Regions from separate parts of the Shewanella khirikhana genome, predicted to be linked through region 3. Evidence: predicted binding sites of a transcription regulator. Region 3 holds the regulator's gene; each other region holds the start of a gene.
The links. Region 3 encodes FliA, which starts transcription of late flagellar genes. Its sites were predicted from a motif close to CTAAAGNTNNNNNNNNNNNNGCCGATA; they were not measured.

Region 1 (10,211 bases), 230 kb from region 3:
GCGCCGCCCTTTTCACTCACATAAAGTACGTTTTGCGATTGCAGTCCGTCGTTACGAAAGATGAAGAAATTTTCACCATGCTCGAACGGTGCACCCACTTTTTCGAAGTTCCACAGCTCAGTAATGCGGTCAACCACCACCTGCTTGTTGGGGATCTGTGCCAAATAGTCATCGCCGAACGCCTGCTGGCGTTTTACCCAGTCTTCGGTGGCCGGGCTGTTTTCTTCAAGCCAGCGATAAGGGTCAGCCACTTTGACACCGTGGATTTCTTCAACCACGGCACTGGCTTGTGATGCTGGATAGGCCATGGCGCGGCTATCGGACGCGACGGCCGTGTCTTTTGAATGGCAGCCGCCGAGCCCCAGGGCAAGGCCCAGGGTCAGCAGGCTGAGGGTGCTGATTCTGCTTGTCATTTTTATACATCCTTTGGATTGCGTTGCATTGCCGCTGCCAACTATACCCCCAAATACACCACAGGCAACGGCAAAGCTTTGATGGGGCGAAACTTTGTACAATGGTACTTGTTAATGCTCTCGTAACATGTTCAAGCGATGCAATACGCTTTTTTATGCTCACTGCCTGCTTAAATAACCGTTTTTATGCGTATTATGGCAGTTTGGTGACGGAGATCACTAAAAGTATGATTAGTTTTTCTAATCTCAAATTCCAATTTTTCTCGTTTGTTGTTCTCATCCGACCTGACTAAAATGGCCTCGTTTTCCGGAAGTGTCTGCCTGGCAGATTGTGAAAACAAAGAACATTTTATCGCTGTGTCTGACACATCGATATCATCCCTGGTTCTTATGCTTGACTTCCTTCCTTCAATTTGTTGATTGCAATGCTTATTCTTTTGCGGCCCGCTTGGTTTCAAGCGGGCTTTTTTTTATGCCTCGCATTGCTGCATCCGCGCAACAAAAAAGGCCGCACTGTGCGACCTTTCTCGTTCAATAGGTCTTAAATTGCCTTGGTGATCTGTACCACGACCCGGCGGTTACGGGCGCGCTCATCCGCCCCCTGGTTTGATGCCACATGGCGGGTCTCGCCATGGCCTTCGGTTTGAATGCGGTTGGCCGGGATCCCCTTGCTGACAAAAAACTCCTTCACCGAGGCGGCGCGCTTATCCGACACCTTCTGGTTGATGCTGCGCCCGCCGTAACTGTCGGTGTAGGCGTTGATCACAATCAGCTCAACTTCCGGATCCTGACTCAAATATTCCTGCACCCGGGCAAGCTGGGCCTTGGAGAAACGGGTCAGCTCGGTGCCACCGGCTTCGTAATTAAGCACTGTAAAGGCGATATCATCAAAACTGTAGGGTAAAAGCCCCGACAGACACTGACGAAACTCGCTGTATTTACGGCGGAAATTGGCAGCAGACAAGCCCACGGCAACCTTGTTGTCGCTGTTGTACCAATCGGCGTAGTAAAAGGTAGGCTCACGGCCGCGCTCCAGTTCGGTCAGCATCGACCAGGCGGCTTTTTTCGGCACTTCACCGTTGAAGTCTTTCATGTAGCTAAGGCGGGTGATGTTTTTTTGCTGCTCACCGGGACGCCATGCCGGCGCCTTGCTGACCAGCGTTGCCTGGGTGGCCGCATCCGGCTTGGTCCACATATCCAGCGTAAACAGCAAATTCTGCTCTTTTCCGGCAGCACTGGAGAACACCGCCTTGCCATAAGCCGGGATATCGTGCTCAAGCGAGCAGCGAATGCGGGAGTTTTCCGCCAGTCGCCAATGCGAGTCGTCTATGGATGCCACATAATGACGCATGTCCGCCGCCGCCCCTAAAGGCAACAGTAACACGGGTACCACAAGGCATTTACGCCACCAATTACACCACATAAGAAATCTCACCTGAGTGTGCCTACCTTGAGGGTATCGACCAAAACAAGGGTTTCTTTAGCCTGGATTTTGTACAATCAAACATGACAGCCCGTTTTGCTTTTAGCATAATAGCGCCCTTTGAAATTGCCAGAGAGTTCTGATGTCCGACGCCTTCAACCCCAACAAGCTCAAATACAGGTTCCGTGGCTACTATCCTGTGGTTATCGATGTTGAGACCGCGGGCTTTAATGCCCAAACCGATGCCTTGCTGGAAATTGCCGTCACCCTGCTGAAAATGGATGATGACGGTGTATTGGGTCTGGACAAGACACTGCATTTCCATATCGAGCCATTTGAAGGGGCCAATCTGGAACCGGCCGCCCTGGCTTTTAATGGCATTGACCCCAATAACCCGCTGCGCGGCGCTGTCAGTGAAAAAGAGGCCTTTTTGGAGATCTTCAAGGCCGTACGCAAAGGCATGAAGGCCAGCGATTGCCACCGCGCCGTGGTGGTGGCCCACAATGCCGCCTTCGACCATGGTTTTGTCACCAAGGCGATTGAACGCAGCGGCGTGAAGCGTACGCCCTTCCACCCCTTTGCCACCTTCGATACCGCCTGTCTGTCAGGCTTGGCCCTTGGTCACACAGTGCTCGCCCAGGCCTGTAAAATCGCCGGCATTCCTTTTGATAATAAAGAAGCACACAGCGCCCTCTATGATACCGAGCGCACCGCTGAGCTCTTTTGTCATATTGTTAACCGCTGGAAAGCCCTCGGCGGCTGGCCGTTGGCCGCAACCCTGGACGAAGAAGAGAGTGCACAAGCAGAGGCCGATGGAGAAGCCGGGGCCGATGAATAACCATCGCCGTCTCTGGACTTAGTAGATCAATCGCTACCGGCAAGATGCAAAAAAGCCGCCCTTGGGCGGCTTTTCTATTTATAGGCGCTCAGGCCGACACCATTACAGGTCGTCAGCGTTTTCGCTCAGGTAAGCAGCAACGCCGTCTGGGTTGGCGCTCATGCCTTTCTTACCTTTTTCCCAACCGGCTGGGCACACTTCACCGTGCTCTTCGTGGAACTGCAGCGCGTCAATCATACGCAGCATTTCATCAACGTTACGACCCAGTGGCAGATCGTTCACTACCTGGTGACGAACCATACCTTCTTTGTCGATCAGGAAAGAACCACGGAAAGCCACACCGGCTTCTGGGTGCTCAACGTCGTACGCCTGGCAGATTTCGTGCTTAACGTCAGCAACCAGAGTGTACTTAACAGGGCCGATACCACCCTTTTCTACTGGGGTGTTACGCCATGCATTGTGGCTGAACTGAGAGTCGATAGACACACCGATTACTTCAACACCACGCTTGGTGAACTCTTCCATGCGGTGATCGAAGGCGATCAGCTCAGAAGGACAAACGAAGGTAAAGTCGAGTGGGTAGAAGAAAACCACGGCTGGCTTGCCCTTGATGGCAGCAGTCAGGTTGAAGTTGTCAACGATTTCGCCTGAACCCAGAACGGCAGCAGCAGTAAAATCGGGGGCCTTGCGACCTACTAATACGCTCATTGGTAACCTCCATCTATGGATTGAGCTATGGATAAAACGAACTTTCCTGTTGGATATTCAGCATTATAAGAGGTGCCCGTACGCTTACAACCCAAATCGGATTAATATCACACAATTGCCATACAGAAGGGGCCGGAAGCGTATTTTATCGCCGTAATGCCCTTATGCAGATCACGGTCTTTGCATCTGTGGAACCGCGCAGGATCACAATTGCCAAATTTCAGCGTCATTTCAGGCAAGCTGCTGGACAAGCGTGGGAAAGACTGTCAAAAATAGCCCTTTTGACTCGATGAAGACTTTTTCATGATGAACTCCGTAGTTATTGCGGTTTGCCTGATGCTGGGCCTGAGCCTTGCGCGGGTAAACGTGGTTATTGCGCTGACCATCAGCGCCCTGGCAGCGGGGCTGTGGGGCGGGATGGATATCTCCGCCACCATAAATGCCTTTAATACCGGCCTTGGCGGCGGCGCCCAGATCGCCCTGAGTTACGCGCTGCTTGGCGCCTTTGCGGTTGCCCTGTCCCATTCCGGACTCACCACAGTTATCTCCCAGTCGGTAATTAAAAAGCTTGGCCGGGAAAACGATACCCAAGCCCTCGGCGCCGTGCGTATTTTGCTGCTCATTGCACTCCTGGCCATGGCGATGGCCTCCCAGAACATATTGCCAATCCACATTGCCTTTATTCCCATTCTGGTGCCACCGCTGCTGCACCTGATGTCAAAGCTGAAGCTCGACCGCCGTCTGGTGGCCTGCGTGCTGACTTTTGGTCTGGTTACCACTTATATGGTGCTGCCTGTGGGGTTTGGCGGCATCTTCCTGAACGACATTCTGCTGGCAAACCTGACCGGTAATGGCCTTGAAGCCAGCCGCGAGCAGGTGCCCGGCGCCATGCTCATTCCGGCTATCGGCATGATCCTGGGCCTGTTGGTGGCAGTGTTTATCAGCTACCGCAAACCCAGAGACTATGATGAAGAAACCATTCTTGCCGCCGAGCCGGAAGCCAAGGTAAATGCCCGCAGCCTGGTGGTGGCAGTTATCGCCGTGCTGGCAACCCTGGCGGTGCAGCTCTACACAGATTCGATGATTTTCGGTGCCCTGATTGGCTTTATGGTGTTCAGCCTCTCCGGCGCCCTTAAGCATGTGGCTGACCAGGATATTTTCACCCAGGGCGTGCGCATGATGGCCAATATCGGCTTTATCATGATTGCCGCAGCAGGCTTTGCTGCCGTGGTGAAAGCCACCGGCGATGTGGGCAATCTGGTGTCGTCTCTTAGCGGTTTGATTGGCGATAACAAAGCATTGGCGGCCTTTTTGATGCTGCTGGTCGGCCTGCTTATCACTATGGGCATTGGCTCGTCTTTCTCCACCATCCCGATCATTGCCACCATCTATGTACCGCTGGCGCTGTCGTTTGGCTTCTCGGTACCGGCCACCATTGCTCTGGTGGGCACGGCCGCTGCGCTGGGGGATGCAGGCTCGCCTGCGTCTGACTCCACCCTCGGCCCTACCGCTGGCCTTAACGCCGACGGCCAGCACGACCATATGCGTGACAGCGTGATCCCGACCTTTATCCACTACAACATCCCATTGCTGGTGTTTGGCTGGATAGCGGCTATGGTGCTCTGACGGAAGTGTTGCTTTGACGTAAGTGTTGCTCTGACCTGAGTTATGCTGTGAAGTGAATTATCAAGCAACAAAAAAGCGCCCTCGGGCGCTTTTTCAGTTTTAGAGCAGCTTACTTGGTGCCGAAAATCTTATCACCGGCATCACCAAGACCTGGCAGGATATAGCCCTTTTCATTCAGGCATTTATCGACAGCCGCAGTGTACAGCTCGATATCCGGATGGGCTTTTTCGAGTGCGGCAATACCTTCCGGCGCGGCCACCAGCACCAGCGCTTTGATATGCTTACAGCCGCGTTTTTTCAACAGGTCGATGGTAGCAATCATGGAGCCGCCGGTCGCCAGCATGGGGTCAACCACCAGGGCGATACGCTCATCCACGTTGCTGCACAGCTTTTCGAAGTAAGGCACAGGCTCGAGGGTTTCTTCGTCGCGGTAGATACCCACCACAGAGATACGGGCGCTGGGAATATGCTCAAGCACACCATCCATCATCCCAAGACCGGCGCGCAGAATCGGCACTACAGTCACTTTTTTGCCTTTAATCTGATCCACTTCCACCGGGCCATTCCAGCCTTCGATGGTGACGGTTTCGGTTTCAAAGTCAGCGGTGGCTTCGTAGGTGAGCAGACTGCCCACTTCGGCGGCGAGTTCACGGAAACGCTTGGTGCTGATGTCACCTTCTCTCATCAGACCAATCTTGTGGCGAACCAGGGGATGCTTAACCTCGACAACTTTCATGTCTCACTCCTGCGTGTTGGCATTTTTCGGGCAAATTTTTTCGATTTTAGTGTATTTGTTCTTTAGATAAAACAGAAAGTTTTGTGAAAACGTTGAATCGTGAAGCAAGTCGCTTCCCTGCTGGCGAAAACCCCCGCTTAAAACCAAAACTGCCCTTTCGACACCCCTCACAAACTGGTAGAATACGCCCCCAATAAAAACCACTCGATGTACCCTATCTAGAGGATCCTCCGTGAGCACTCCTACCCCACTGAGCTATAAAGACGCCGGTGTCGATATCGACGCAGGCAATGCACTGGTTCAAAACATCAAGTCTGCCGTTAAGCGTACCCGCCGCCCTGAGGTGATGGGTAACCTGGGTGGTTTTGGTGCCCTGTGTGAACTGCCTTCCAAGTACAAGCACCCTGTTCTGGTGTCTGGCACTGACGGTGTGGGAACCAAACTGCGTCTGGCTATCGACTTCAAGAGCCACGACACCGTAGGTGTGGATCTTGTTGCCATGTGTGTGAACGACCTGATCGTTCAGGGCGCCGAGCCGCTGTTCTTCCTCGACTACTACGCCACCGGCAAGCTGGACGTGGAAACCGCCACCTCTGTGGTAAACGGTATCGGTGAAGGTTGCTTCCAGTCTGGTTGTGCCCTTATCGGTGGTGAAACCGCCGAAATGCCTGGCATGTACGAAGGCGAAGACTACGACCTGGCCGGTTTCTGTGTGGGCGTGGTTGAGAAAGCTGACATCATCGACGGCACCAAGGTGAAAGCCGGTGACGCGCTGATTGCCCTGGCCTCAAGCGGTCCTCACTCAAACGGTTACTCGCTGATCCGTAAGGTATTGGAAGTGAGCCAGGCCGATCCTCAAATGGATCTGAACGGCAAGCCGCTTATCAAGCACCTGCTGGAACCGACCAAGATTTATGTGAAATCACTGCTGAAACTGATTGCCGAAAACGATGTTCACGCCATGGCGCACATCACCGGTGGCGGTTTCTGGGAAAACATCCCCCGCGTACTGCCTGAAAACTGCAAGGCCGTGGTGAAAGGTGACTCCTGGCAGTGGCCCGTGGTGTTTGACTGGCTGCAAAGCGCCGGCAACATCGAAACCTATGAAATGTATCGCACCTTCAACTGCGGCGTGGGCATGGTTGTTGCTCTGCCTGCAGACAAGGTGGATGCCGCACTTGAACTGCTCAAGGCCGAAGGCGAGAACGCCTGGCACATTGGTCATATCGCCGAGCGTAACGGCGATGAAGAGCAGGTGGAGATCCTGTAATGAGTTGTCGCGTCGTCGTCCTTATCTCTGGCAGTGGCAGTAACCTGCAAGCCATTATCGACCAGTGCCATGGCCAACATGGTGTGGAGCTGGTTGGCGTTATCAGCAACAAGCCCGATGCCTATGGCCTGGTACGTGCCCATCACGCCGAGATAGACACCAGCTGCGTCATCGCCCGCAAGGGTGAGAAGCGTGCGGACTATGACGCGCGTCTGACCGAGGTGATTGAAGCCTACCAGCCCGATTTGATTGTGCTGGCTGGCTTTATGCGGATCCTCTCCGATGGATTCGTGACCCGCTACCTGGGTCGTATGCTCAATATTCATCCGTCACTGCTGCCCAAGTACACCGGCCTCGACACTCACCAGCGCGCCATTGACGCCGGTGACAGCGAGCACGGTGCCAGCGTGCACTTCGTTACCCCAGAGCTGGATGCGGGTCCTGTGGTGTTGCAGGCCAAGGTACCCATCTACGAAGGTGATGACGCTACCCTGCTGGCCGAGCGGGTTCATGAGCAGGAGCATGCCATCTACCCACTGGTGGTGAAATGGTTTGCTCAGGGCCGTCTTGCGATGAAAGACGACACTGCCTTCCTCGATGGCGATGCCATAGGCCCAGGCGGTTATGCGCCGGATTGATATCCGTTTTCACTGATCTGCACCCGCAAAAGAGGCCACCGGCCTCTTTTGTTTTTTTAGGTCACAGCAATATCCCAAGTCTCAGCCATGCATCTGTCTACTGTGGCAATTTTCAATCCGCCATTGAAAATGTGCACCAATTGGCATTAGATAGACAAGCCGTCCATTATTCTCTCCAGGGACGGGAGTCTTAAGGATTTTTCAATGAAAAACATCATCTGTGATATCGACGGAGTTTTGCTTCACGACAACAAGCTGGTACCTGGCAGCGACAAGTTTATTCATCGCATTCTCGAGCAAGGCAATCCGCTGGTGATCCTCACCAACTACCCGGTGCAGACCGGCAAAGATCTGCAAAACCGCCTCGAAGCGGCAGGGATTAATGTGCCGGAAGAGTGTTTCTATACTGCCGCCATGGCTACGGCGGATTTTTTAAAGCATCAGCAGGGCAGCAAGGCCTTTGTGATTGGCGAAGGCGCCCTCACCCACGAGCTGTACAAGGCGGGCTTTACCATCACCGACATTAACCCCGACTTTGTGATTGTGGGTGAAACCCGCTCCTACAACTGGGACATGATCCATAAAGCTGCCCGCTTCGTGGCCGCCGGTGCCCGCTTTATTGCCACCAATCCGGACACCCACGGCCCCGCGTATTCACCGGCCTGCGGCGCTCTGTGTGCCCCTATCGAGCGTATTACCGGCCGCAAACCCTTCTACGTGGGCAAGCCCAGCAGCTGGATAATACGCTCGGCGTTGAACCATATTAACGGCCATTCCGACAATACGGTGATCATCGGCGACAACATGCGCACCGATATTCTGGCGGGCTTCCAGGCGGGGCTTGAAACCATCCTGGTGCTCTCGGGCGTCAGTCGTCTCGAAGATATCGAAAAAGAGCCGTTTCGCCCCAATCACGTGTTTAACTGCGCCGGCGATATCGACGTGGTGTAACGGTTTGAAGCTGGCAGCAGCGCTGCCACAGTCACAAATTGACACTAAATTTTGGCCGTTTGCCTTGTCACAGGTAAGCGGCCTTTGTCATTATGGGCGCCGCAATCAAATTCAAACAAAAACAACACAAAAATAACAAGGTACCCTATGAAACCTTTGCTCCCGCTGGGGCTTTTGCTGCTTACCTCCTGCTCCCAGGGCGGTATGGTCAGCCAAAAAGTGCCAGAGCCGGACTTCAATGAGGCCCGTTTCCGTAATGATATCAAAGTGCTGTCATCCGACGCCTTTGAAGGCAGAGCCCCCACCACCCAGGGCGAAACCCTCACCCTCGATTATCTGACCACTGCCTTTAAGGCCGCCGGACTCAAGGGCGCCAACAACGGCAGCTTTTTACAAAGCGTGCCCATGGTGACCTACACCGCATCAGAGCAGCAAAGCATTCGCCTCGGCAGTTTGCACCCCGCCTATAGCAAAGACATAGTGCTTGGCAGCCGCCATAACAATCAGGGCATCGATATCAAGGATGCACCTCTGGTGTTTGTCGGCTACGGCATCAAGGCCCCCGAATATGGCTGGGACGACTACGCCGGGCTCGATATGAACGGCAAGATTGCTGTTATTCTGGTGAACGACCCGGGTTTTGCGCTGCCTGAAAGTGGCAAGTTCAAAGGCAAAGCCATGACCTACTACGGTCGCTGGGACTACAAATTTGCCGAAGCTGGCCGCCAGGGAGCCCTTGGCGCCATCATCATCCACGACACGGCGCCTGCGTCTTACCCCTGGTCTGTGGTGGAAAACAGCTGGACTGGCCCGCAGCAGGATCTGGTTTCCAGCCCGGATGCTGCTCCCCGGGTTCAGGTAGAAGGTTGGATGCAGCTGGAAACCGCCAAGGCGCTGTTTGCCGAAGCCAATCTCTCCCTCGATATCCTCAGCAAAGCAGCAGCCCAGCACTCACTCAATCAGCCCCTTGGCAAAAGCGCCGATATCGCCTTTGCCAACAGTGCCAGTTTCTCTGACAGCCACAATCTGGTCGCCACCCTGCCCGGCACCGACAAGGCCGACGAGCATATCCTCTTTACCGCCCACTGGGACCATATCGGCAAAGATGACAGCCGCGAGGGCGACAAAATCTATAACGGCGCCCTGGATAATGCCTCGGGCGTAGCGGGCATTCTCGAAATTGCGCGTCAGTTCGCGGCGCTCGATGCCATGGGCTTTAAAAACCGTCGCTCATTGACCTTTATCGCCACCACCGGCGAAGAACAGGGACTGCTGGGCTCACGCTATTATGCCGCCCACCCGCTGTTCCCCATCGATAACAGCATTGCAGTGCTGAACCTTGACTCCACCAATGTGTATGGCCGCACCAAAGACTTCACCATAGTCGGTAAGGGCCAATCGCAGCTGGAAGACTACCTCACCTCCGCCGCCAAAGCTCAGGGCCGCGAAGCCGTGCCGGAGAAGAACCCGGCCTCCGGCGGCTTTTTCCGCTCTGACCATTTCAGCTTTGCCAAGCTTGGCGTACCTGCGGTATTTGCCGGTGGCGGCAGCATCCCGGTTGATGAGGCCACCGCCGCCTACAAGCAGGAAATGCAGGCCAAGATGAAA
Region 2 (10,211 bases), 220 kb from region 3:
CCATGTTCAATCTGAAAACCGTATTTGCTTTTGCACTCTTTGCTTCACTGTCTGCCACTGCCAGCGAAACTGAGATCCAGTTCGACACCCAGGCCCTGCACGATGCCATCAGCGCCGAGCTGAGCCTGAACATGGCCAACATTCATCAGGAGCTGAAAGACAACAAGCAAGGCCAGGTTATGCTGCTGGCCAGCAAAGACGAGGCCAAAGAAGAGAAGGCTGCACCCAAGGCGGAATAAAGCTGGCGATACCGCCATACAAAAGGCCAATGCCTAAATAGCCAGGCGCCGATAAAACAGGCGCAAAACGGCAAGACACAAAAAAGCCGCACCCTCGAGTGCGGCTTTTTGCTGCGCCAAACTTGGCTAAGCTATTCTCAGGCAACAAAAAAGCGGCCCAAAGGCCGCTAATGTATAAGGCAAAGCTTAAGGGCGATACACCTTCACATTGCTGTGGCCCTGCTCCTGCAGATAAAGGGCCTGCAGTTTGCTCATCACACCGCGTTCGCAGTACAAGAGATATGTCTTGCTGCTGTCGAGGTCAGCAAAGGCGGTGGCGAGTCTGAAGAAGGGGATCACCTTCACTTCAACACCGTCCACTTCCAGCGGCTTGGCCTCTTCTTCTTCCGGCGCGCGGATATCGATGATGACCTCATTGCCCTCGGCGGCCGACACGGTTTCTGTCTCGGCAACGGCTTCTGCGGTGGAAATGGCGATATCGCGGATATCAATCACTTCGGCCTTGGCCAGAATCCGGTCGAGCAGATCTTCAGAGAATTTTTGCTCTTCGGCTTCCACCTTGGACAGCACCGCCTTCACGGTAGGACGCTGGGAAATCACCCCACAGTATTCAGGAATGGAGGCTGCAAAGTCTTCGGTACCTATGCGACGCGCTTGTTTGATAATGTCCGGCTTATCCATGGTAACAAGCGGGCGCAGGATCAGCAGATCGGTGCAGCGGTCAATCACATTCAGGTTGGTCAGAGTCTGGCTCGACACCTGGCCCAGGCTCTCGCCGGTAACCAGCGCCTGCACGCCCATACGGTTAGCCACGCGGGTAGCGGCGCGCATCATCATCCGCTTGAGCACCACGCCCATCTGGCCGTTTTCGATGCGCTCAAGAATCTCGGTCACCACCTCTTCAAAAGGTACGGTCACGAATTTCACCTTGTGAGACTCGCCGTAGGTCTTCCACAGATGGTAAGCCACCTGCTTTACCCCAATTTCGTGCTGGGCGCCGCCAAGATTAAAGAAGCAGTAATGGGTGCGTGAACCGCGCTTGATAAACTGGAAGCTGGCCACGCCGGAGTCGAAGCCGCCGGAGATAAGCGACAGCACATCTTCCTGAGCTGCAATCGGGAAACCGCCCAGACCTTCGATGCGGCGACACACCATGTACAGCTTTTCACGGTCGATTTCGAGCTGAATGGTCATGTCTGGGTCTTTCAGCTTAACGCCCTTGGCCTCGGTAAACTGATTCAGGCCACCGCCCACATAACGCTCCACTTCAATGGAAGTAAAGCTTTGCTGGCCTGAACGCTTTACCCGCACGCAGAAGGTCTTGTCCTTCAACGCATCCTTGTAGACAGACAAGGCATGCTGATAGATATCGTCAACGGTTTCGTAATCAAATTCAGCCACTTCCAGCACATGGTGAATGCCGGGAATGCAGGCCAGACGCTCGGCAAACACTTCGGTCAGCTCCGGCTTGTCTTTGGGCACCTTCACCAGAATCTTGTCCCACTGGCGCTGTACCCGGGCGTCCTCATCGATTTTTTTGAGCACGTTGCGGATATTGGACTCGAGCATCTTGGTAAAACGCATTCTTACCGGTTTGCTCTTTATCATGATTTCGGGATACAGCTTGACGATAAACTTCATGGGATTTCCAGCAAAAGGTTAGCGCTCGCGGCCGGTTTTGGCGGCGAACACCAGGGTTCAAACAAACAATCGCGGGATTATATCAAAAAGAGGCTGCCGGGGGCAGGGTCAAAAATAAACCCGGCCTGGGCCGGGCTTGATACAGCTTATTTGTTACATCTTAAACAGTCGCAGATCAGGGCCCAGTGGCGGGGGGAGGGCTCACCTGAATTTCTTCGGACTCTTTGGCTTTGCCCTGTTCAATGGCAATTTCCACCCGCCGATTGCGGGCACGGTTTTCGGCCGAGTCATTGGGCACCAATGGATTGTTGGAGCCCATGCCCACCACTTTCATGCGGCTGGCATCAAAACCTTTTACCTTCACCAGCTCGTGGGCCACCGACACGGCCCGCTTGGACGACAGCTCCCAGTTGGACGAATAAAGCTCGTTGCTGATCTGCATATCGTCGGTAAATCCCGATACTGTGATGATGCCGGGCACATCCTTTAACAGCTCGCCCACGGCGCGAATAACAGGTCTGAACCTGGGTTGCAGGAAGCCTGAGCCGGAGCCAAAGGCGCCCTTTTCGCGAATGCGGATAATGATTTGCTGCCCCAGCGATTCGATTTCAATTGCGCCATCGACAATTTGCTCATTCAGCTGCTCGGCCATCTTTTTGACCTGCTGATTAATTTGATCCTGCGAAGAAGCCGCATCACTCTTCTGGCTTTCCTGCTGGGTTTCCTGGGCTGTGGACGAAGCCTGCCCTCCCCGCTGGGAGCCTTGCTGCTGCTGAACACCACCGGCGCTGTCGCTCTCACCTTCCTGGTAATCCAGGATAGGCTCGGTCATCTCGTTGGTTTGCTGGTTGATGATTTCGATGGGAGTGGGTTCGGGCTTGCCGGGGCGAAACTCCAGCGCAATCACCGAAGTACCCTTGGGGATATCTTTTACTTCCACCTTGTTTTGCACCCCGAAGGCGTACTTCATCGAGCCCGCTATCTGCTTGAACTTCATGACGTCCATTTCGGAAAACGCCAGCAACAGCACGAAGAAGCACATCAGCAGCGACATCAGATCCGCAAAGGTGGCAAGCCACATGGGCGCGCCTGGGGGTGGGCAGTCACACTTGGCCTTGGCTGCCATGGCCTATTCCCCGTCTGTGGTGTCTATCTTGCGGGATTTTTCCGCCAGATAGTTCTTCAGGAAGCCCTCGATAACCCGCGGGTTCTGGCCATCCTGAATCGCCAGCACCGCATCCATAATCAGGTTGCGGTTAAGCATTTCTTCGCCCATACGCAGCGACAGTTTATCGGCAATGGGAATGGCCAGCATGTTGGCGATAACGGCGCCATACAGGGTCGTAAGCAGTGCCACCGCCATGGAGGGGCCGATGGACTTGGGGTCATCCATGTTTGACAGCATGGCCACCAGACCAATCAGGGTACCAATCATCCCCATCGCCGGGGCTACGTCACCGAAGGCCTTAAAGATACCGATACCGGTTTTGTGGCGCTCTTCGGTGAGGGCAATGTCTTTTTCCAGCGCTTCCCGCACCACTTCGCCGTCGTGACCATCCACCAGCATGTCGACTGCTTTTTGCATAAAGCTGTTGGAGATCTGCGCTTCTTCCAGCGCCAGAAAGCCCCCTTTACGGGCTGCATCCGCCATGGATACTGACTGTTCAATCAGTTCCTCGGGCTTGTCGATTTTGAACATAAAGGCTTTGACTGCAATCTTGGCGGCACCGAAAAACTGCTTGAGGTTGAATTTCATCATTACCACAAACAAGGTGCCACCAAACACAATCAGCACTGAGGGAACGTCGATAAAGATGGCGAGGCCGCCACCCATCACCATCGCCATGACCACGAAGGCGAACGAGCCCAACAGTCCAATGAGGGTTGCTAAATCCACGGATGCTCCTTAAATACGCAGTCATGAGGGAATGGCGGCCAAGGAAAACCGTCATTCAGCCAGAAATAAGCCGGTCGGATGCCCTCTTATTACCAAAAGGCAGGGACTTCACACACCAATCACTATTCTCAGTTATCGGACAGACCTTCGGCAAGTTTAGCGCCAATTTATTTTTTCTAACAAAAATTCAGCAACAAAGCGTGCTGCACAGCAAATATTCCCCCGCATAATTTGACCCTGTAAGCCTCCTGAGATACCTTGTGCACGCCGACACAGCAGGAACAAATACCGTGGTCAAAAAACCTGAAAACCTGAGCTTTGAAGCCTCTTTGGCGGAGCTGGAGCGCATAGTCGCAGAGCTGGAGCAGGGGGAAGTCTCTCTGGACGATGCCCTTAAGCAATTTGAGCGTGGCATAGGCTTGGTACGTGCCAGTCAGGCCAAGCTTGAACAGGCTCAGCAGAAGGTGGCCATTTTGCTCAGCGATGAGGCCAATGCGCCCCTGAGCGATTTTCAGCCCGAGGGCGAATAATGCTCAAAGCTGCGTTATCTGCGTGTCAGTCCCGTGTCGATGCCATTCTGGCCAGTCATCTCGATGCTCTGCCGGCCACAGCGCCAGCACTTAAAGCCGCCATGCGCCACGGCGCCCTGATTGGCGGCAAGCGCATCCGGCCCTTTTTAGTGTATGCCACAGGTGAGCTGCTCGGCGTCGATAAAGCCAAGCTGGACCGGCTTGCGGCTGCCATCGAGTGTATTCACGCTTACTCGCTTATTCACGATGATTTGCCGGCCATGGACGATGATAACCTGCGCCGTGGAAAGCCAACCGTGCACATTGCCTTTGATGAAGCCACCGCCATTTTGGCCGGTGATGCGCTGCAAACCCTGGCGTTTGAAATCATTGCCGAGCCCGGCTCAGGCCTCAAGCCCGAGTTGCAGGTGGCCATGATTGCCGCGCTCGCACGAGCGTCGGGCTATCTTGGTATGTGTGGCGGTCAGGCAATTGATCTGGCAAGCGAAGGCAAGAGTATTGATTTAAACAGCCTGACCGAGCTTCACAACCTGAAAACCGGCGCCCTTATCCGCGCCGCCGTTGAACTGGCGCTGATTGCGGCCGAGGCCAACGAGCGCGACCGCAGTGCGCTGCTCAGTTATGCCGAGGCGATTGGCCTTGCGTTTCAGGTTCAGGACGACATTTTGGATATCACTTCCACCACCGAGGAGCTGGGCAAGCCACAGGGGTCGGATTTGGATGCCAACAAGAGTACCTATCCCAAGCTGCTGGGCCTTGACGGCGCCCGGCAGACCGCCGATGCCCTGGTGGCAGACGCACTATCAGCCCTGGCTAAAATGCCATACAATAGCCAGCTACTTGCAGACTTTGCCCGTTACATCGTCGAGCGACGTGTATAAAAAAGATAAAGAATCTCGCTATGAGTTTGGACATTTCGAACTATCCATTGCTTGCGCTGGCGAGCACCCCCGATGAGCTGCGCCAACTTCCCCAATCGGCGCTGAAACAGCTGTCGGACGAGCTAAGGCAGTTTCTGCTGACCTCGGTGGGGATTTCCAGCGGCCATTTCGCCTCGGGCCTGGGCACGGTTGAACTGACCGTGGCGCTGCATTACGTGTACAACACCCCCTTCGATCGCCTTATTTGGGACGTGGGCCACCAGGCCTATCCCCATAAAATTCTTACCGGGCGACGGGACCGTATGCACACTATCCGTCAAAAAGACGGCCTGCACCCCTTCCCCTGGCGGGAAGAGAGCGAATACGACACCTTCAGCGTGGGGCACTCCAGCACCTCGATTTCAGCAGCCCTGGGTATGGCGGTAACCGCCGAGAAAGAAGCCCAGGGCCGTAAAGTGGTGGCCGTTATCGGTGATGGCGCCATTACCGGCGGTATGGCGTTTGAAGCGCTTAACCACGCAGGCGACCTGCACAAAGACATGTTAGTGGTGCTTAATGACAACGAGATGTCTATCTCGGAAAACGTCGGCGCCCTTAACAATCACCTGGCCAGACTCATGTCCGGCCGCCTGTACACCACCATCCGCGAAGGCGGCAAGAAGGTACTCAAGGGCATGCCGGTCATCAAAGAGATGGCCAGACGCACCGAAGAGCACCTCAAAGGCATGGTGGTACCCGGCACCCTGTTTGAAGAGCTGGGCTTTAACTACATAGGCCCCATCGATGGCCATGATGTGGAATCTCTGGTCGAGACCCTGCGCAATATGCGCGATCTCAAAGGCCCGCAGTTCCTGCATATCATGACCAAAAAGGGTAAAGGCTACGAGCCCGCCGAGAAAGATCCCATCGGCTGGCATGCCGTGCCCAAGTTCGATCCCACTCAGTTCCGCAAACCGGCCACCAAGCCGGGGCTGCCGACCTTTTCGCAGGTATTCGGCAAGTGGCTGTGTGACATTGCCGAAAAAGATGACAAGGTGCTGGCCATAACCCCGGCCATGCGCGAAGGCTCCGGCATGGTGGAGTTCTCCCAGCGCTTCCCGAAACAGTATTTCGATGCCGCCATTGCCGAGCAACACGCGGTCACCCTGGGCGCCGGTTTCGCCTGCGAAGGCTTTAAGGCGGTGGTGGCGATTTACTCAAGCTTCCTGCAGCGCGGTTACGATCAGCTTATTCACGATGTGGCGCTGCAACGCCTGCCGGTGCTGTTTGCCATCGACCGCGGCGGTATTGTGGGTGCCGATGGTGCCACCCATCAGGGCGCCTTCGATTTAAGCTATATGCGCTGCATCCCCAACATGGTGATCATGGCGCCAAGCGATGAAAACGAGTGTCGCCAGATGCTCTACACAGGTTACAGCTACGATAAGGGCCCAAGCGCAGTGCGCTATCCCCGCGGCAGTGCCACAGGTGCCGAGCAGATTGAAGAGATGACCGCCATGGCCATCGGCAAAGGTGTGAAGCGTCGTCAGGGCGAGAAGATTGCCATCCTCAACTTTGGCACCACTTTGGCCGCCTGTTTGACCGCTGCCGATGCCCTGAACGCCACCGTGGCCGATATGCGCTTTGTAAAGCCACTGGATGAAGCCCTTATCCTTGAGCTTGCCGAAAACCACGATGTGCTTATCACGGTGGAAGAAAACGCCATCATGGGCGGCGCTGGCTCTGGAGTCCTTGAGTTCCTCGCCAGCAAGAATCGCCTTAAGCCACTGCTGCAAATCGGTATTTCCGATGAGTTTATCAAGCATGGTGGCCCGGAGGAGATCCTCACCGAGCTCGGCCTCGACGCTATTGGCATCGAGCGGCAAATCCGCGCCTTTATCGAAGCTTAATAGCCTGAATCGCAAATAAAAAAAGGACTGTCTCGGCAGTCCTTTTTGTTATTGAAAGCGGTTTTCACACGCTGAATCAGGCCTGGGTGTCTACACCACCGCCCTGCGATACCATCACCATGGCAGGACGCAGCAGGCGACCATTCAGCTCGTAGCCTTTTTGCAGCACTACCATCACGTGGTTGGCAGGCACCTCAGGGTTTGGCTGCATGCCAATTGCCTGATGCTGCTCAGGATTGAATGGCTGACCCATAGGATCCACCACTTTTACGCCAAACTTGTCGACGGCATTCATCAGGGTCTTCATGGTCAGCTCAACGCCTTCGAATACGGCCTTGGTGGCCTCATCTTCGGCGTTGGTACCCGCCAGGGCGCGCTCCATGTTGTCCAGTACCGGCAACAGCTCGTTGGCAAATTTCTCGAGGGCGAACTTATTGGCCTTTTCCACGTCCATAGCGGCGCGGCGGCGGATGTTGTCCACCTCGGCAGCAGCACGGACCACTGAGTCCTTCTGCTCTTCTACCTTGGCTTCGGCAGCGGCCAGGGCCTGTTCCAACTCCTCGATACGGAAGTTAGCCTGGGTCAGCTCGTCTACCAGCGCCGCCTCATCAGTGACGACTTCGGTGTCCTGTACCTGTTCCAGTGGCTCTTGTTGGGGGTTGGTCGATTCGTTGCTCATCTCTACTCCAAGCTAAAAATGCTTTGTTTCTGCATACACAGGGCATATTATGGGGATCAATTCCCGCGTTTCAAGGCCTTGAGGGCGCAGTTTCCCTGTTATGACATCCCAATTCCACACCATTGGCCTGATTGGCAAACCTCATCACAATGGTACCAACCTGACATTGAAGCGTTTACACCACTGGCTGGGCAGCCAGGGGTTTGAAGTTTTGGTGGAAGAAAGAGTGGCCGCTGAGCTGGGTGCCAACGTGCGCGCGGTGGATTTGCTGGAAATTGGCAACCGCTGCGATCTGGCCATTGTGGTTGGCGGTGATGGCAATATGCTGGGCGCCGCGCGGGTACTGGCCCGCTTCGATGTGGGTGTGATTGGTGTTAACCGTGGCAACCTGGGCTTTTTAACCGACTTGCCGCCGGACGACTTTGAAGAAATGCTCGCCGCCGTGCTGGATGGCGAGTTTGTCACCGAGCATCGCTTTTTGCTGGAAGCCGAGGTGCATCGCCACGGCGCCATCAAAGCCAGCAATACCGCAGTGAATGAAGCTGTGCTGCACCCGGGCAAAATTGCCCATATGATTGAATATGAAGTCTATATCGACAATCAGTTCATGTACTCCCAGCGCGCCGATGGCATGATAGTCTCCACCCCCACCGGCTCGACGGCTTACTCATTGTCGGCGGGCGGCGCCATCCTGACCCCCAATCTGCAGGCGCTGATTTTAGTGCCCATGTTCCCCCACACCCTGTCATGCCGCCCGATTGTGGTAGATGCCAACTCAACCATCAAACTGGTGGTCTCACCTGAAAATGGCGAAAACCTTGAAGTCAGCTGCGATGGTCACGTCACCCTGGCGGTACTGCCCGGCGACGAAATCATCATTCGCCAAAGCAACGAGCGACTGCGGCTTATTCATCCCAAGAATTACAACTACTTCCATGTGCTGAGAAACAAACTCGGCTGGGGCAGCAAGCTGTTTTAATGCACTGAATTGGCTGCGAGTGCTAAACGCTTGGCTGCAAATGATAGAATCAAGACTTTTGAGCAACCCAGCAAGGCGCAAACACCAGCCAGAATCCAGCAAGCAAAAACTTACAAAACGGTAATTCGCTCGGCAGTTAACCGTCTCTATGACGATTAACTTGCTGTCTTGCATCAATTACCACCCTCGCCTGACTTCCAAATAAAACCAATATTAATCAATAAGCTAATTTCACAGCCCACTATTTGGACATTGGTCATACCAAATTTTGTGACCGAGCACACATTAGCACCTTCTTGTTTACCTCTTTATAAGCAACAGCTTTGAAATAATCCGATCAGATTATTACCTTTATGGCATCATTCACGCCCTTCTACACCGTCATTTCGGTGTTTTTTTCACTTTTAATAACCATTGGCTATAAAAACACCCGGGAGGCATAAGACCCAGATCACATTCCAGACCAAAGACGACTGGAGCGAACTCCCAATGCCTGATATTGGTCTGGTGTTTCCTGCTCCGAATGATCTGTATCAAGTTTTTAATCGGGCAAAAGCCGTTTATTGTCGACAGGTTTGAACGAGTCTGCTGCAAACTGACAACGGACCCGGATAAATCTGCATACAACAATCGCCACAGATTGAACAATAACCAAGGCGATGGGCCGGGGCTTCCGGCGAAACAAGCTACCCTAGAAGAGGCAACCATGACTTTCGTTCAACTTCTTGCCAGCCTGTCACCGGTGATCAGCGTCATGCTGTTCCTGGTGCTGCTGAGACTCCCCGCATCCAAGGCCATGCCGATTTCGGCACTGGTCACCGCGCTTGCCGCCATATTCGTATGGCAAATGGATACCCAGATGCTGAGCGCATCCGTGGTGGAAGGGCTGCTGTCGGCTCTGACGCCGCTGTCTATCATCTTTGGCGCCGTATTCCTGCTCAATACCCTGAAATATTCAGGCGCCATGGACACCATCCGCGCCGGTTTTACCAATATCAGTGCCGATGCCCGGGTGCAGGTGATTATCATCTGCTGGCTGTTCGGCGCCTTTATTGAAGGCTCGGCCGGTTTTGGTACCCCTGCCGCCATTGGCGCGCCATTGCTGGTACTGCTGGGCATTCCGCCGGTAGCCGCAGCAGTAGTAGCGCTGATTGCCGACTCGGCCAGTGTGTCTTTTGGCGCCATAGGTCTGCCGGTACTCTTTGGTATGGAGCAAGGCCTGATTGAGGGTGGCAGCAGCATGGCGGCGGCACAAATTGCCGAGCATGGTGGCCATTTCAGCGACTACGCCCGCTTTATCGCCATGCATATGATCACCATCGACCTTATCACCGGCACCCTTATTCCATTGGTACTGGTAACAGTGCTGACCGGCTTCTTCGGCCGCAATAAATCCTTCGCCGAAGGTTTTGCCATTTGGAAATTCGCCCTGTTTGCCGGCTTTGCCTTCACGGTTCCGGCTTGGGTCATCAACTA
Region 3 (10,211 bases):
GGCCACGCTGTCGACCAGAATACCAATAACCTGCTTTTCCGCCTCAATAATCACGATACGGGTAGAATCATCCACCTCGGAAGATGGCAGGCCAAAACGGGAACGGGTATCGATAACGGTTACCACGTTGCCGCGCAGGTTAATGATCCCCAGAACATAATGCGGCGCGCCGGGAACCGGTGCTATTTCGGTGTAACGCAGTACTTCCTGCACCTGCATTACGTTGATCCCGTAGGTCTCGTTATCGAGCCTGAAGGTTACCCACTGTAATACTGCGTCATCCTTACCGGCTGCTACAGCCACATTTCTTGAGTCTGTCATATCTACCTCAGTTAATAGGATCCTGACAACCTAAACCCGCATTGAGCATCTGGATCAATGCCTGAACATTCAAGATGCCGCACATCTGCTCTTTTACCACACCGGCAAGCCAGGGGCGTTTCCCCGCGGTGGTTCGCCAGTTGACTTCGGATTGCTTAATCCGCACTGAGTTGACCAAGGTTTCACAGGCCAATCCCCAGTTACTGTCTTCTAATAATACAAGATATTGATAATTTACGCTTTGCGCCAGTTCTTCGTCGTATTTTTCCGGCATAACCCAAGCACAGGTGTCCACCAGGTTCAGCTGGGAGTCGCGGTGGGTCTGCACCCCCAAAAACCAATTGGGGCGGCCAAAGATTTGATTGATGCGATCAACCTTCACTATTCCGCCCAAGCTCACCAAGGGCACCGCAAGCGTCAGCCCCGCTACCTTAAAGAATAGTACCTGAAACTCATCATCGAGCTCGGCCTGCAAATCTTTTGTAATACTGGGCGGCGTGGCACCGGTTTGAGTCTGCAATACCGGGGCGCCGATATCCGTGTCAACGACAGGCAAACTCACCTCAGTTTCGGGTACCTGTGCCGTCGCTAACTTTGGCTCTGACTTAGTCTCTGGTGGAACCTCAACCTTTGGCTGCACTTCAACCGGCGTTGAGATTTCTACCTTTGTCTTTGTCGCCACCACAGCGTTAGCAGCAGTATCTGTCTCGGGCACTGTGGGTTGGGTAACCGTTTTGGGGTCAAACACAGGCGCCAGCAGCTTCTCCAGCGCCGCCTTATCGAGTACAGCCTTATCGACTGTGCCAGCTGACGCGTCCGTGACGGTCGCCTTTGGCGCCATCTTGGGCGTAACAAGTAGCGGAGAAGCTTTTATCTCTGGTGCAGCTTTGCCCCTTGTCGCAGCTTTTATCTCTGGTGCGGCTCTTGTCGTCGGTGTAGACGTTTGTACCAATGGCTTAGCCGTTTCAGGTACGCCTGTCCCTGCGGACTTGTTTGCTGGCTGCGCCTTTTCGCCTTTCAGCGCTGCTGGCGCGGCATCCTCACCGTTGGTGGCCGTCGCCAGCGATGAAGTATCATGCCCATCTGCTATTACGCCTGCGTTAAGCTTGGAAGCGGCAGCGTCCAGCTCGACAACCTCAGTCTCTTCACTCAGCAGCAAGCGAAAGAAGTCGACAACTGTCTCATCAACGGACTTTGACATGGTCAAACTCCCCTGCCATCAGAAACTCGAGCAGGCGCTCGTAGGCCTTAATTCCACGGGAACCCGGCGCATAGTGAGAGGCAGGTAAATGGGCAAGACTGGCATCACGAAACTTGGTATCAACCGGGATCACATCCGGCCATAAAGTATCGCCATAGAGCTGCGCCAATTTTTCCAGCGCAGCAGGCGACGCCTTGGTGCGCCTGTCGTACATAGTCGGCACCACGGTGTAGCTGTATTTGGTATTTTTGGAGCGACCCATCAGCTCCATGGTTTTAATCATACGATCCAGGCCCTTAATGGCCAAAAACTCGGTTTGAACGGGAATAACAATATGTTGGCTGGCTGCCAGGGCATTGACCATCAACACCCCCAGTACCGGCGGACAGTCAATCAAGGCAACATCATAATCGTCTTCCATCAGTTTAAGCAGATTACGCAGCACGAGCCCCATCCCCTCCTGATGGCCAAGCGCCCGGTCAAGGGTCGCCAGCGCCATGGTGGCTGGAATGAGGTCGAGGTTTTCCACCAGTGTTGGCACTGTGTGCTGACGGATAAGATCCCGTGTCAGTGATTTATGGGCGACGAAGACATCGTAGAGCGAGCCGGGGACTTCTTCAGAATCGATCCCCAGGTAGTATCCAAGGGACGCATGGGGATCTGTGTCCACCATCAGCACTCGTTTGCCCTGCTTGGCAAGAAGTCCTGCCAGGCTGGCTACTGTGGTGGTCTTACCCACGCCACCTTTTTGGTTTGCTATGGTCCAGACTTTCAAGTCTCAGGCTCCCGGATGCGCACTCGTTATTGTTATTCAGTTTTTCTCTTCACGGGTAGTAACCCGTATTCCACCATGGGGCAGCACTATCACTTTTACCCCATCATCGTTTTCCGAAATGACCTCTGGCACCAAGGCATCGGGAAGTGCCTCTTGATTGGGCACGGCAGCATCTGGTTTCAACGGGCCATCCGCCTTGGCTGCAGGGGATGGTTTTGCCCCGTCATTAGCTTTGGTCTCAACCCGCTTGAGCAACTGCTCGGTTTGCTGCGGATGGGACTCAAGCCAGGCTGCCAACGCTTCAGCCTGGTCATCCGGTACCATCAGCAGCACCTGGCTTGCCGCAAGCTCTCTGTTCTTGGCTTCCAAATTGGCAAACTTGTGCCTGAGGTCCAGATACAGAATGGTCATCACTGCACAGATAACCACCAACAAAAAAATCGACAACAGCCCCCACAGGGGCATTGCAGCCCTTTTATCAGCCACGGCCGGACTCTTTTAAGATAGCGTCCGCCATGTTGTCCAGGGAAATCGATTGTGTCGAAATCCCGGCCGCTGTCACAGCCTGAGGCATGCCATACACAACACAACTGGCCTCATCCTGCGCCCAGATAGTCGCGCCGACATTCTTGAGCATTCGGGCCCCTTCACGGCCGTCGGCGCCCATGCCGGTCAGCACCACAGCAAGCACATCACCGCCGTAGCTTTTTGATGCAGATGCGAAGGTAATGTCAACACAGGGCTTGTAGTTCATATCAGCGCTGCCAGCGACGATTTTCAGTCGTCCGGTAGCCCCGGACTTTTCAATCATCATCTGCATGCCGCCAGGCGCAAGATAGGCACAGCCGGGCTGCAGTACATCGCCATTGGCCGCTTCTTTTACCGAGATCCGGCACAAACCGTTAAGACGCTGTGCGAACGCCGGAGTAAAAGCTGCGGGCATATGCTGAATAAGCAATATCGGGAGCGGATAATTGGCCGGAAACTGGGTCAATACCTTTTGCAGTGCGACCGGACCACCTGTGGAGGTGCCTATGGCCAGCAGTCGGTAACTCTTGCCGCTGGCGCGAATGGGCGCACTCGGAGCAGGCGCCGCAGCACGCGGCTGCAACTGAGCCGGAGGCCGTGAGCCAATGGTCGGTCTCGCGACAGGTTCTGGCGCCGCAGGCCTTGAGGTGACCGGTCTGAAGACGCGTCGCTTACCCAAGGCCTTCACCCGCTGCTGCAGCAGCTTGGTGGCTTCATCCTTATTGGTCGCTATGTCTTCAAAACGTTTCGGCAAAAAGTCGAGCGCCCCGGCATCCAGAGCGTCCAGGGTAGCTTTTGCCCCATCATGGGTCAGCGAAGAAAACATCAGAATTGGCGTGGGCACCTTGGCCATGATTTCTCTCACGGCCGTGATCCCGTCCATTACCGGCATTTCGATGTCCATGGTAATGACCTGGGGCTTGTGCTCCTGTGCCATTCTGATGGCTTCCATGCCGTTGGCTGCCGTTGCGACTACTTCCAGCTCAGGGTCCTGATTCATGATCTCGCTGACCCTGCGACGGAAAAAGCTTGAGTCATCAACGACCAATACTTTTATTGTCATTTATGTTCCTGCCAAATGCGTTCGCCGCGTTTATTTCCTTTTGGCATAGTGTTTAAGCAGGCCTGGCACGTCCAAAATCAGTGCAATACCACCATCAGATGTGATGGTAGCGCCAGCCATGCCGGGAGTACCGTGCAGCAGCGCGCCCAGAGGCTTAATAACCACCTCTTCCTGACCAATCAGGGCATCTACCACAAAGCCGATTTGCATGGTGCCAAGCTGAACAATAACCACATGCCCGTGCTTTTTATCCCCATGCTTAAAGTTACGTTTGACGCGGCTCAGCCAGTTTTCAAGATAAAACAGTGGCACTGCCTTCTCACGCACAATCACAGTGAGTTGACCATCAACGATATTGGTTTTGGTCAAATCCAAGTGGAAAATCTCGTTCACACTGGACAGTGGCAAGGCAAATACCTGCTTGGCCACTTCCACCATCAGGGTGGGCATAATCGCCAGTGTTAGCGGCACTTTAATCTCGAGGATGGTGCCTTTGCCCTTTACCGAGTCAATGTGCACAGTACCGTTGAGCTGCGTGATACGGGTTTTCACCACGTCCATGCCAACACCACGGCCGGAAATGTCGGAAATTTCGGTCTTGGTGGAGAAGCCAGGCGCAAAAATCAGATTATATGCTTCATGGTCTGACATACGCGCGGCGGCGTCTTCATCCAGCACGCCACGGCTGATGGCGATGGACTTAAGCTTTTCAGGATCCATACCGGCGCCATCATCTTCAATTTTCAGAAGAATATGGTCACCTTCCTGACTGGCAGACAAGGTGATGGTACCGGTTCTGGGTTTGCCATTGGCAGCACGGTCTGCGGGCATTTCAATGCCGTGGTCAACCGAATTACGGACCAGGTGAACCAAGGGGTCGGCCAGGGCTTCCACCAGGTTTTTATCCAGGTCGGTTTCTTCACCCACCAGAATAAGGTCAATTTCTTTGTTGAGGCTGCGGGCCAGGTCACGTACAACCCGGGGGAAACGGCCAAACACCTTCTTGATGGGCTGCATGCGGGTTTTCATTACCGCGCCCTGCAAGTCGGCTGTGACCAAATCCAGGTTGGCAAGCGCCTTGGACATTTCCTCATCTTCACGGGTGACACCAAGGCTCACCAGGCGGTTACGTACCAGTACCAACTCACCGACCATGTTCATGATCTGATCGAGCCGCGCCGTATCTACCCGAACCGTGGTTTCGCCCTGAGGCACGCTGTTACCCGCAGGTGCAGGCGCTTTGGCCGGTGCTGGTGCGGCAGGTTTTTCCGCTGCAGCTACAGGCTTGGGCGCAGCCGCTGGCGCAGCTTTGGGCGCTGCGGCAGGTTTGGCAGCCGCTGCCGGCGCTTTAGGTGCAGCAGGTTTTTCAGCGGCTTTCGGCGCTGCTGGCGCAGCAGCAGCCGTTTCAGCACCGGGACCGGCACCTTTACCGTGCAGCTCATCAAGCAGCTTTTCGAACTCGTCATCGGTGATTTCGTCAGTGTCGACGTTGTCAGCTGGACTCGGCTCGACCTTGGCAGGTGCTTTGTCTTCGGTGGCTTTGAACTTTCCGGCGCCGTGAAGCTCATCAAGCAGGGCTTCAAATTCATCGTCGGTAATTTCGTCGCCGCCCGGCTCCGCGGCAGGAGCCGCTGGTGCTGAGCTTGCCGCTTTGGGCGCAGTGTCTGCTACGCTTGGGCCTTTACCGCTGCCATGCAAGGCATCGAGCAAGGCTTCAAATTCGGCTTCGTTTATTTCATCAATGCCACCGTCGCTGGCGGCTGGCTCATCGAACAGGTCGACGCCGGCGATAGGCGCTTCGTCAAAAAGCACATCATCGCCGCCTGCTGCGGGAGCATCAAACAGGTCAACACCCGGGATTTCCGGCTCAGGCTCAGCAGGCGCTTCAACAATTTCTGGCTCGCTGGCGCCGCCTTCTGATGGCAAAGGCTCACCCGAAGCCAGCAACTTAAGCTTGTCCAGCAGCTCTGGCGATGCAGGTTCCTGCTCCTGGCCGGCTTGGGTCTGGGCGAACATGGTATTAATGGCATCGACCGCCTGAAGGATGATATCCATCAGTTCGGCGCTGACATGGCGCTTACCCGTTCTTAATAAATCGAAGGTATTTTCCGACTCGTGGCACACGTCCACCATGGGCGCCAGGCTAAGGAAGCCCGCGCCACCTTTTACGGTGTGGAAGCCACGGAAAATGGCGTTGAGCAGATCTGTGTCTTCCGGGTTGTTTTCAAGGGCAACCAACTGCTCTTGCAACAGCTCCAGAATCTCACCGGCCTCAATCAGAAAGTCCTGCAGAATCTCTTCATCAACATCGAATGCCATTAAATTGACTCCTTATCAGAAACCCAGGCTGGAGAGCAGATCGTCGACTTCGTCCTGACCCGTTACCACGTCCTGACGAAGCTCGGCGTTCATAATCGGCCCTTCGGCTTCAATGGTGTTGACGCTTGGGCTGGTACGCGGGGTCATTTCTGTTACCGGTTGCTCGCCAAAGACGGTCAACATGGAGACCAGGCTGTTTTCAACTTCCCGAACCAAGTCGATTACCCGCCGGATCATTTGTCCGGTCAGATCCTGGAAGTCCTGCGCCATCAAAATTTGATTGAGCAGCTCACGCAGCCGCTCTGAGTCTTGTTCACTACGGGTCATCAATTGCTGAACGTCGTGGCACAAGCTCTTGAATTCAGTCAGTTCAATGTCACGCCGCATCAGTTTGTCCCAAGTTGGTGTGACAGTTTTAATATGGTTGATTAAGGCATCGGCCAATGGCAGACACTCTTCCACGGCATCCATGGTCTTGTTGGCGGCTTGCTCAGTCATGTCGATAACATAATTGAGGCGCTCTTTGGCATCAGGAATATCGACGCTGGCCAATTCCGCCAGACGGCTGTCGAGCTGAAAATCCACCAGGGCGCTGTGAAGCTGACGAGTCAGTTTGCCGACTTCGTCAAAGAGTTCCTTTTGAATGGGGGCCGCCAATTCGCGGATCAGCAAATCGGCTTTTTCCTGCTCGCCGCTGCTGAGCAGCGTCACGAGTTCCTGTGCCTGTTCGAGACTAATGAGCCCTGATGTTTGTGCCTGCATAGCTCATCCTTGCTCAACCAAGTCGTTCGAAGATCTTATCCAGCTTCTCTTTCAGTGTCGCAGCGGTAAAGGGCTTCACTACATAGCCATTTACCCCAGCCTGAGCGGCAGCAATGATCTGTTCACGCTTGGCTTCGGCGGTCACCATCAGCACAGGGATATGCTTCAGACTCTCATCGGCGCGGATGGCCTTGAGCAAATCAATACCCTGCATGCCGGGCATGTTCCAATCGGTAACCACAAAGTCGAAATCGCCCTTCTGAAGCATTGGCAAGGCGGTTGAGCCATCATCTGCTTCCTGGGTGTTATTGAATCCCAAGTCTCGCAACAAGTTCTTGATGATACGTCTCATCGTTGAAAAGTCGTCAACGATAAGAATCTTCATATTCTTGTCCAAGGTTTCCTCCGGTGAGCTGACACTCTAACTGCTCGATAATGAATTATACGTGTGTCCAATGCTTGAGCTTGCCCTTGAGTCTGAGCATCGCCTGACTGTGGATCTGGCATACCCGCGACTCGCTGACGTCAAGAATGGCACCTATTTCTTTTAAGTTCAGTGCTTCATCGTAATAAAGCGATAACACCAATGCGTCTCTCTCCGGCAACTGGCGAATGGCATCTGCCAAGGCCTGTTGAAACTGGCTACCCGCCAGGTCGTCATAGATGTCGTCTGTTTGCTCCCCATCGGGAACCAGCACATCCTGAGATACGCCCAAATCTTCTATCCCTATGATTTTCCCTACAGAAACATCATTGAGAATATGATGGTATTCATCCAGCGACATATCAAGTCTTTCGGCAATTTCACTGTCGCGGGCATCCCGCCCCAGCTCCTGCTCTAACTCATCAATGACCTGGGCTACTCTTCGCTGGTTACGGTGTACTGACCGTGGCACCCAGTCGCCCTTGCGGATTTCATCCAACATGGCGCCGCGAATGCGGATCCCGGCGAAGGTTTCAAATTTGGCGCCTTTGCCACCATCAAACTTGGTCGAGGCCTCCAGCAGGCCAATCATGCCTGCCTGGAGCAAGTCGTCCAACTGTACGGATGCCGGCAATCTGGCCAACATATGGTGCGCGATTCTTTTTACCAGCGGTGCGTACTGTTCAACGATGGAGGTTTTATCCTCCATGGAGGTATACGCCGCGGCTTTATTCACTCGCTCTGTCCTCTTGATACTCGGGACGGTGCACCAGACGCTCTACAAAGAACTCCAGGTGACCACCGGGCTGCTGGGGTATAGGCCAGCTCAGCACCTTGTTGGCCAAACCGTGATATGCAATCGCGGCTGGAGACTTCGGATAGGCTTCTACGATCAATTTTTGCTTACGTACTGATTTTCGCAAGTTTTCATCGAAGGGAATTGTTGCAACCAATTCCAGTGCCACATCCAGAAAGCGGTCAGTTACTTTGCTGAGTTTAGCAAATAACTCCATACCTTCCCGGAGACTGCGCACCATATTTGCAACAATTTTGAACCGGAACACACCGTGTTCGCGGCTGAGGATCTTAATGAGGGCATAAGCATCCGTGATGGACGTAGGCTCATCACACACCACCACCAGTACATCCTGGGCGGCGCGGGAGAAGCTCAGTACCATATCAGAGATACCGGCTGCGGTATCCACAATCAGTACATCGAACTGGGTGCGCATTTCACTGAAAGCGCGGATAAGTCCGGCGTGCTGTGCAGAGGTTAATTCCACCATGGCCTGGGTACCGGAAGTGGCTGGCACTATACCAATCCCCTTGGGACCACGGAGAATGATGTCATCGAGCTCCGCATCGCCCGATAACACGTGGGAAAGATTTTTCTCGGCGCGAAGCCCCAGCATGACGTCGACGTTGGCCAGACCCAAGTCAGCATCCAGCACCAACACACGCTTGCCCTTTTCTGCCAGAGCCACAGCCGTATTGATGGAAACGCTGGTTTTGCCTACCCCACCCTTGCCGCCAGTGACGGCAATGACTTTTACTTTTTCGTTATATGGCTGATTCATCATACGTAAACCGCTTGCTTGATCACGGGTCATAGCTTCACTCAAACGCACAGGTCGTGTTATCCGACCATAAATTATTATCGATACCCTGATACTCAGGTTCATTCAGGGCATCGAGCGCCTGCTTAGCCAGCGACAGAGTATCTGCCACCTGCATATCCTCGGGCACACGTTGTCCGTCGGTTACATAACTCAGCGGCAGGCCACTCTGAATAAGGATACTCAGTGCTCCTGCCAGAGACACGGATTCATCCAGTTTGGTCAGCACAGCCCCCGACAGAGGGATGCGCTTAAAGTGCTTAACGGCGTCCTGAAGCACCCGGCGCTGCGATGTAGCTGACAATACCAGATAACTGCGAATCGGCAAGGCGCTGTTCGCCGTCAAATTGTCCAGTTGTTCAACCAGGCGCATATCTCGCTGGCCCATACCGGCGGTATCTATCAATACTAGCTTGCGATTGCGCAGCTGATAAAGAATTTGTTGCAACTCATTGAGATCATGAGCTTGCTTCACAGGACATCCCATGATTTTGCCATAAGTTGCCAATTGCTCAAAGGCTCCGATGCGATAATGATCTGTGGTGATTAAAGCCACCTGATCGGCACCGTGATGCGCTGCAAAACGGGCGGCAATTTTGGCAATCGAGGTGGTTTTACCCACGCCGGTTGGACCAACAAAGGCCACCACACCGCCGCGACGAACAATGTCATCACCTTGATTATCAAGCATATTTGCCAAACTTTGTGGCAATGCCTTCACCAGTTCTGCCGGTGTATAGTGCTGAGCGAGCCCTGCCAGCTTGGATGCAACTGCAGGTGAAAACTCCGCCTCCAGCAGCCGGGTTTCCAGCATGGCACCCACAGGATCGGTGCGCTTTTTTTGCTCCATCATCAAAGAAGAAACCTGATGAGTCAGCAAATTACGCAGCGATGCCAGCTCTTCTTTCATGGCATCAAGCTCAATTTGTTGGCGGCCACCTGCGCGGGATTTGTCCGCATCCGGGGTAAAAGTAGCCTGACGGGGTGCGTCTTTCATCTTTGGCGCGGCGGGCGCTTCCAGGCCACGGGCCCAGGCTGGCATATCATCTTCTTCCACCACGCGGCCCATTTGCTGATTCATGCGGCTTTGTTGACGCTCCAGCAGCGCCTGCAATGAATCGGCCGGTGCTTCGTTAACTTTTTGACGGCTGGCGCGCACAGGCTGGCGGCCACCCAAAGAGACTTTATCTTCCGAAACCTGC

Region 1: STH12_RS09090 (flagellar protein MotY) is a predicted target of FliA. The motif match lies at 1,871-1,897, and genes of this name have one in related genera.
Region 2: pomA (flagellar motor protein PomA) is a predicted target of FliA. The motif match lies at 3,911-3,937, and genes of this name have one in related genera.

What each region holds. Positions count from the first base shown of each region.
Region 1 covers NZ_CP020373.1:2,082,673-2,092,883, forward strand. Annotated here, with positions in the region: gene STH12_RS09085 (prolyl oligopeptidase family serine peptidase) at 1-308, opposite strand, end outside; gene STH12_RS09090 (flagellar protein MotY) at 955-1,764, opposite strand; gene rnt (ribonuclease T) at 1,979-2,674, shown strand; gene STH12_RS09100 (peroxiredoxin) at 2,777-3,382, opposite strand; gene STH12_RS09105 (Na+/H+ antiporter family protein) at 3,689-5,008, shown strand; gene upp (uracil phosphoribosyltransferase) at 5,118-5,744, opposite strand; gene purM (phosphoribosylformylglycinamidine cyclo-ligase) at 5,977-7,014, shown strand; gene purN (phosphoribosylglycinamide formyltransferase) at 7,014-7,652, shown strand; gene STH12_RS09125 (HAD-IIA family hydrolase) at 7,857-8,603, shown strand; gene STH12_RS09130 (M28 family metallopeptidase) at 8,751-10,211, shown strand, end outside.
Region 2 covers NZ_CP020373.1:2,530,681-2,540,891, forward strand. Annotated here, with positions in the region: gene STH12_RS10985 (hypothetical protein) at 3-239, shown strand; gene thiI (tRNA uracil 4-sulfurtransferase ThiI) at 426-1,880, opposite strand; gene STH12_RS10995 (flagellar motor protein MotB) at 2,056-3,006, opposite strand; gene pomA (flagellar motor protein PomA) at 3,010-3,777, opposite strand; gene xseB (exodeoxyribonuclease VII small subunit) at 4,068-4,307, shown strand; gene ispA ((2E,6E)-farnesyl diphosphate synthase) at 4,307-5,188, shown strand; gene dxs (1-deoxy-D-xylulose-5-phosphate synthase) at 5,209-7,077, shown strand; gene grpE (nucleotide exchange factor GrpE) at 7,154-7,756, opposite strand; gene nadK (NAD(+) kinase) at 7,857-8,735, shown strand; gene STH12_RS11030 (L-lactate permease) at 9,442-10,211, shown strand, end outside.
Region 3 covers NZ_CP020373.1:2,314,113-2,324,323, forward strand. Annotated here, with positions in the region: gene STH12_RS10125 (chemotaxis protein CheW) at 1-321, opposite strand, end outside; gene STH12_RS10130 (chemotaxis protein CheW) at 329-1,480, opposite strand; gene STH12_RS10135 (ParA family protein) at 1,506-2,297, opposite strand; gene STH12_RS21615 (membrane anchored protein in chemotaxis locus) at 2,334-2,783, opposite strand; gene STH12_RS10145 (protein-glutamate methylesterase/protein-glutamine glutaminase) at 2,776-3,888, opposite strand; gene STH12_RS10150 (chemotaxis protein CheA) at 3,919-6,207, opposite strand; gene STH12_RS10155 (protein phosphatase CheZ) at 6,223-6,969, opposite strand; gene cheY (chemotaxis response regulator CheY) at 6,983-7,366, opposite strand; gene STH12_RS10165 (RNA polymerase sigma factor FliA) at 7,410-8,129, opposite strand; gene STH12_RS10170 (MinD/ParA family protein) at 8,122-9,003, opposite strand; gene flhF (flagellar biosynthesis protein FlhF) at 9,008-10,211, opposite strand, start outside.